One region of the Streptomyces sp. NPDC088387 genome, then DNA from elsewhere that is predicted to be linked to it. Evidence: predicted binding sites of a transcription regulator. Region 1 holds the regulator's gene; the other holds the start of a gene.

Region 1 (3,410 bases):
CCGCAACTATGCGCGGCCGGGACCTGCTCCGCAACACGGCTCCTCGGTGAAGGGCCGCTGGAATCCGCCGTTCTGCGGGGGTTTTTCCCCTCCTCCGTACGTTCCTGTGCAGCAGGATGACGGTGGTACGGGGCACGGAAGGAGTGCCGGGGCCGGCGCGCGCCGGCCCCACACGCAAGGACTACGGGGGCACGGCGGCGGCTAGTTGAGGCCCAGCGCCGCGCAGTCGTCCTTGTACTTGGCCGTGCAGATGTCCGACGCCTTGAAGATGTCGTCGGCGATCACGGTGTCCTCGATGTTCTCCTGCGTCAGCGCGATCACCGGGACGAGCTGGGACGGAATGTCCTTGGCCGTGGGGCTGTCGACCCGGTCGCGGGTCAGCGCGTCGAACTGGATGTCCCTGCCCTGGACGCGGGCCACCGCCATCTCGGCGGCCGCCTCGGCCTCCTGCGGGTAGGACTTGTACACGCTCATGTACTGCTCGCCGGAGATGATCCGCTGTACGGCGGGCAGTTCGGCGTCCTGGCCGGTGATCGGCGGCAGGTCGGTGACGCCCGCGTCCTCCAGGGCCTTGATGATGCCGCCGGCCATACCGTCGTTGGCGGAGTAGACGGCGGCGATGTTGTCCGCGCCGATCTCCTTGATCGCCTCGGCCATGTTGGCCTCGGCGTTCTCCGGCTTCCAGTCCTTGGTGTCGTAGGACCGGGCGACGGTGACCTGGCCCTCCAGCTCCTCCAGCGCGCCCTGCTTGAACTGCTTGGCGTTGGGGTCGGTCGGCGAGCCGTTCATCATGACGATCTTGTCGGAGCTGTCGGCGCCGCTGCCGATCGCCTCCAGCAGCGAACGGCCCTGGACCTCGCCGACGAGTTCGTTGTCGAAGGAGATGTACGCGTCGATCGGGCCCTCGGCGAGCCGGTCGTAGGCGATGACCGGGATTCCGGCGTCCTTGGCCTTCTGCACACCGCCCGCGATGGCGTGCGCGTCCACGGCGTCCAGCACGATGACGTCGACCTTGTCGTCGATCATCTGCTGGAGCTGGGTCTCCTGCGTCGGGGCGCTGGCGTCCGCGTTGGCGTACTGGACCGTGCCCTGGTTCCGGGTGAGCGCGGCCACCTTCTTCTCGAAGATGGGGTGGTCGAACTTGTCGTAGCGGGTGTTGGCCTTCTCCGGCAGGAGCAGCCCGACCGTGATGTCGTTCCCCTTCGTCGGGGTGGCGTCATCGCTGTCCCCGGTCGCCCCCAGGACGCCGCAGCCGGCGAGCGAGAGGATCAGCGAGGACGTGGCCACGGATATGGCGATACGACGCATTTCGGGGTCTCACTTCATTGCGGACGGGACGCGGGTGACACAACACAACCCAGGTGACTGAAAAGCCAACGCGGCGGGCGCGGTCGGCGTCAAGCGATACTACTTAACGAGAGTGCAACATCACGTTCCGTTTAGCTCGTGAAGACGCAGCGGAAGCCTATACGGACGGCCTTCATCGTCCCTCCACTCTCCGGGAGTTCATGGGGACCGGCGAGGCGCCGGGCGGCTCCGGTGACACGAGCAAGGGCCGGGGAGGACATCGCCTCCCCGGCCCTGCCGGTGTCGGTGCGCGAAGAACCGGTGTCGGTTCGCAAAGAAGTCGAACCGGGTTCAGTCCGACTGCGGCCGCTTCGGACGCCACACGACCAGCGCGCTGGTCTGCTGGACCTCCTGGTACGGCACGAGGTCCCGGCGGTACGACGCGTGCACCGCGGCCTCGCGCTGCCGCATCGTCGCCGCGGCCCCGTCGAGCGCGGCCTGCAACTCGGCGGCTCTCGCCTGCAACGCCGCGACCTGGTTCTCCAGCTCGATGATGCGCTTGATGCCGGCGAGGTTGATGCCCTCGTCCTGCGACAACTGCTGGACCTGGCGGAGCAGTTCGATGTCGCGGGCCGAGTAGCGGCGGCCCCGGCCGGCGGTGCGGTCCGGGGAGACCAGGCCCAGCCGGTCGTACTGGCGCAACGTCTGCGGGTGCAGGCCGGAGAGCTGGGCCGCCACCGAGATGACGTAGACCGGGGTCTCCTCGGTCAGTTCGTACGGGTTGCGTCGACGACCGTCCATTCCGATCAAGCTCCCTTCGCGGCCTGGAACAGCTCCGCCCGCGGATCCTCACCCGCGGAAGCCTCGCGATACGCCTCCAGCGCGTCACGAGCCTTCCCCGAAAGGTCCTTCGGGACACTCACTTCCACGGTGACCAGCAGATCGCCGCGGCTGCCGTCCTTGCGGACCGCGCCCTTGCCGCGCGCCCGCATGGTCCGGCCGTTGGGTGTGCCCGGCGGCAGTTTGAGGGTGACCGGCGGTCCGCCCAGGGTCGGGACCCTGACCTCGCCGCCGAGCGCCGCCTCCGTGAACGTCACGGGGACGGTCACCGTGAGGTTGTCGTCCCTGCGGCCGAACACGGGGTGCGTGTCGACGTGCACCACCACGTACAGATCGCCCGCCGGGCCGCCGCGCTCGCCGGGGGCGCCCTTGCCGCGCAGCCGGATCCGCTGCCCGTCGTTGACCCCCGCCGGGATGCGCACCTGCATCGTCCGCGAGGACTTGGCCCGTCCGCTGCCCTTGCAGACCTCGCACGGGTTCTCCGCGATCAGGCCGCGGCCCTTGCAGTCCGGGCACGGGTCGGTCAGCGAGAAACCGCCGCCCGAGCCGCGTGCCACCTGCCCGGTGCCCACGCACGTGGGGCACACGCGCGGTGTGCCGTTGGCGTCGCCGGTGCCCGAGCAGGCCTTGCAGGGCGACTGCGAGGACATCCGCAGCGGGACCGTCGCGCCCTCGATCGCCTCCGTGAAGCTGAGGGTGACCTCGGACTCGATGTCCTGGCCGCGCCGGGGCTGCGTACGCGTACCCGGTCCGGCGCCGCCGCGGTTGAACAGCCCGCCGAAGACGTCACCGAGGCCGCCGCCGAAGCCACCGGCCCCGCCGGCGGTACCCGCTCCGCCGCCGCCCTGGGCGCCGCCTCCGAAGAGGTCACCCAGGTCGAAGTTGAAGTTGCCGCCGCCGCCCGGCCCCGGGCGGAACCCGCCGTTGCCGAACAGCGCCCGCGCCTCGTCGTACTCCTTGCGCTTCTTGGGGTCGCCGAGGACGTCGTTCGCCTCGGAGATCTCCTTGAACCGCTCCTCCGCCTTGGCGTTGCCCTTGTTGGCGTCGGGGTGGAACTCGCGGGCGAGCTTGCGGTAGGCCTTCTTGATCTCGGCCTCGGTGGCGTCCTTGGGGACGCCGAGGACCTTGTAGTAGTCCTTCTCGATGAAGTCCTTGGTGCTCATCCCCGACGTCCCTCCTCTCTCGTCCGTGCAACGTCAGCCCTCGTCCGGGCCACCGCTCTCCTTGTTCTCTGCGGTCCCCGCGGGCCCGGCGGTCCCCGCGGACCCGGCCGCGTCGGCGTC
Region 2 (3,410 bases), on a different contig from region 1:
CCCGGCACCGCCGTCCGCCGCTCGGCCGGGTCCTGCGCGGACTCGGGCACGTGGTGCGGCCGGCCGATCAGGTCCCGCAGTTCGCCGTCGGTGACGGTGAACGGCAGCTTCCGCTCGCCCAGCTCGTGCTCGGCCGCGACCTTGCGCAGCAGCCGTGCGACGGACCGCTCCAGGTTGCGGACGCCCGCCTCGCGGGTGTACTCGCCGGCGAGCTTGCGCAGCGCGCTCTCGTCGATGGTGACCTCGTCCTTGTCGAGACCCGCGCGCTCCAGCTGCCGGGGCAGCAGGTGGTCGCGGGCGATGACGACCTTCTCGTCCTCGGTGTAGCCGTCGAGGCGGACCAGCTCCATACGGTCGAGCAGGGCCTCCGGGATGGCGTCGAGCACATTGGCCGTGGCGAGGAACACCACGTCGCTCAGGTCGAGTTCGACCTCCAGGTAGTGGTCGCGGAACGTGTGGTTCTGCGCCGGGTCCAGCACCTCCAGGAGGGCCGCGGCGGGGTCGCCGCGGAAGTCGGAGCCGACCTTGTCGATCTCGTCGAGGAGCACGACCGGGTTCATGGACCCGGCCTCCTTGATGGCGCGCACGATCCGGCCGGGCAGCGCGCCGACGTACGTACGCCGGTGGCCGCGGATCTCGGCCTCGTCGCGGACGCCGCCGAGGGCGACGCGGACGAACTTGCGGCCCATGGCGTGCGCGACGGACTCGCCGAGCGAGGTCTTGCCGACGCCGGGCGGGCCGACGAGCGCGAGGACGGCACCGCCGCGCCGGCCGCCCACCACACCGAGTCCCCGGTCGTTGCGGCGCTTGCGCACCGCGAGGTACTCGGTGATGCGCTCCTTCACGTCCTCCAGGCCCGCGTGCTCGGCGTCGAGGACCCGCTGGGCGCCCTTGATGTCGTAGGCGTCCTCGGTCCGTTCGTTCCACGGGAGTTCGAGGACGGTGTCGAGCCAGGTCCTGATCCAGCTGCCCTCGGGCGACTGGTCGCTGGACCGCTCCAGCTTGTCGACCTCCTTGAGCGCGGCCTCGCGGACGTTCTCGGGAAGGTCGGCGGCCTCGACGCGGGTCCGGTAGTCGTCGGACTCCTCGCCGTCCTGTTCACCGTTGATCTCGCGCAGTTCCTTGCGCACGGCCTCCAGCTGGCGCCGCAGCAGGAACTCGCGCTGCTGCTTGTCGACGCCCTCCTGGACGTCCTTGGCGATGGTCTCGGCGACGTCCTGCTCGGCGAGGTGGTCGCGCAGCTGCTGGGTGGCGAGCTTCAGACGGGCGACCGGGTCGCCGGTCTCCAGCAGCTCGATCTTCTGCTCGGTGGTCAGGTAGGGCGAGTAACCGGAGTTGTCGGCAAGGGCGGACACGTCGTCGATGGCCTGGACGCGGTCCACGACCTGCCAGGCGCCGCGCTTGCGCAGCCAGCTGGTGGCGAGTGCCTTGTACTCCTTGACCAGTTCGGTGACGCTGCCCGGCAGCGGGTCGGGCACGGTCTCGTCGATCCGTGTGCCCTCCACCCACAGCGCGGCACCCGGGCCGGTGGTGCCGGCGCCGATCTGCACGCGGCCACGTCCCCGGATCAGGGCGCCCGGGTCACCGTCGGCGAGCCGGCCGACCTGCTCGACCGTGCCGAGCACACCCGTGGTCGCGTACACACCGTCGATGCGCGGCACCAGGAGCAGCCGGGGCTTCCCGGGCTCCGAGCGGGCGGCGGCCTGGGCGGCCTCCACCGCGGCGCGCACATCGGCGTCGTTCAGGTCCAGCGGTACCACCATCCCGGGCAGCACGACCTCTTCGTCGAGCGGCAGCACGGGCAACGTGAGCGGTGTGAACGCCGTGGACTCAGCAGCCATGATCTCCCCTTAGGCAGTCAAGTTGAGTTATGCCGACTCAATGCTCGTGAGCCCCGGAATGTTCCCCAGCCGGTGTTCGCTCTGAGCGATCACTCCGCGCACCCCTGGTGACATTGGAGAACGCCCGCCGGGACGGATCGATTCCGGGCCACGCCCACCCGTCGCACGTAATAGACTCCGGCCATCTTCAGCCATTACAGGGGGATCGATGGACGAGACCGTACGGGCCTGGATCGCCGGGTGGGTCGTGTCGCGCGGGGCCGCACGGCCGCGGGCCGAGCCGTGGGGCTGGACGATCGACGTCGGCCAGGCAGCACACGTGACCCGGCACGTGCTGGGGGCCACGGGCGACGCCGTGGAGGAGGAGACCGTACGGAAGGTGGCGGGGTCCGTACTCGGCCGCGGGGTCTGGCTGAAGGTCTTCGCGGCTCCCGACCGGGTCGGACCGTGGCTGGACGGCGGCTGGTGGATCGACCCCGAGCCCGGCTGTCTGATGTCCGTCCGGCTGCCCGGCACGGACGCGGCCCGCGAGCGGCCCCTTCCCGACGGGTACCGGCTGCGCGAGTGGGAGCAGGGCGGGGTGACGCGGGTGCTGGTCACGGCGGCGGACGGCTCCTTCGCGGCACGCGGGCAGATCGCGCCGACCGGCCCGACCGCGGTCGTCGACCAGGTCGAGACGGATCCGGACCACCGGCGCCGGGGCCTGGGCAGCCTCGTCATGCGCACGCTGCACCGCGCGGCGGCCGGGCAGGGCGCCCACACCGCCGTACTCGGCGGCACACCGGAGGGCCGGGCGCTGTACGAGTCGCTGGGCTGGCGGGTGGTGGCGCCCCTGACGAGCGCCAGGTTCGTGGGGGACGGGAACAGGGTCACCGCCGCCTGACCCGGCGCCGGCGCATCCCGCACCCGTACACCCGTGCCCGAAGCCCGTTTGCAGGGCGGTGACCGACGGAATGCAACCCCTGCGCGCCCGGCATGTCCTGAACCGGGCGCAGGGGGGATGACCAATGGGGCCGTTGATCGCTGTGGTGGGGAGCGCCGATCCCGGACGGAGCTTCGATCCGCCGCTGACCGACCCGGGGGCCGCGCTGACGGCGTGCGAGGAGATCGGCGCGGAACTGGCCGCGAGCGGATGCCGGATCATCGTCTACTCCAGCGAGCCGCAGTTCATCGAGAACCACGTCGTCACCGGCTTTCTGACCCGGGACGACCTGCCGCCCGGCGCCGTCCAGGTCCGGCCGCCCTACGACGACGGCCGGACCGACTTCCCGCACCGCGACGACCGGCCCGAGGTGTTCGACGTACGGCACGAGCCGGACGGCGACTGGCAGGTGAGCTTCTACCGGTCGCTGCGCGAGGTCGACGGGGTGGTGCTCGTCGGCGGCGGCCGCTCGACGCTGATCACCGGCATGATCTGCCTCGCCTTCGGTATTCCGCTGTATCCGCTCGCGGGCTTCGGGGGCGCCGCCCGCAAGGTCTGGGAGACCATGAACCGGGCCGGCCACCACGCCACCCCGGACGCCGTGAACACCATGGGCGCGCCGTGGGCCCCGGGCAGCGCGCAGCGGC

The links. The regulator HspR, encoded in region 1, represses chaperone genes until heat shock. The targets are predictions, from matches to a motif close to TTGAGNNNNNNNNNCTCAA.
Region 2: a site for HspR is predicted at 1,864-1,882, ahead of lon (endopeptidase La). Genes of this name have one in related genera too.

Annotation. Positions count from the first base shown of each region.
Region 1 is NZ_JBIVNC010000003.1:487,420-490,829, reverse strand. Features, by position in the region: gene ACIQAC_RS10400 (substrate-binding domain-containing protein) at 202-1,308, opposite strand; gene ACIQAC_RS10395 (heat shock protein transcriptional repressor HspR) at 1,639-2,088, opposite strand; gene dnaJ (molecular chaperone DnaJ) at 2,094-3,290, opposite strand; gene grpE (nucleotide exchange factor GrpE) at 3,324-3,410, opposite strand, start outside.
Region 2 is NZ_JBIVNC010000010.1:137,532-140,941, forward strand. Features, by position in the region: gene lon (endopeptidase La) at 1-1,841, opposite strand, end outside; gene ACIQAC_RS26175 (GNAT family N-acetyltransferase) at 2,050-2,724, shown strand; gene ACIQAC_RS26180 (hypothetical protein) at 2,849-3,410, shown strand, end outside.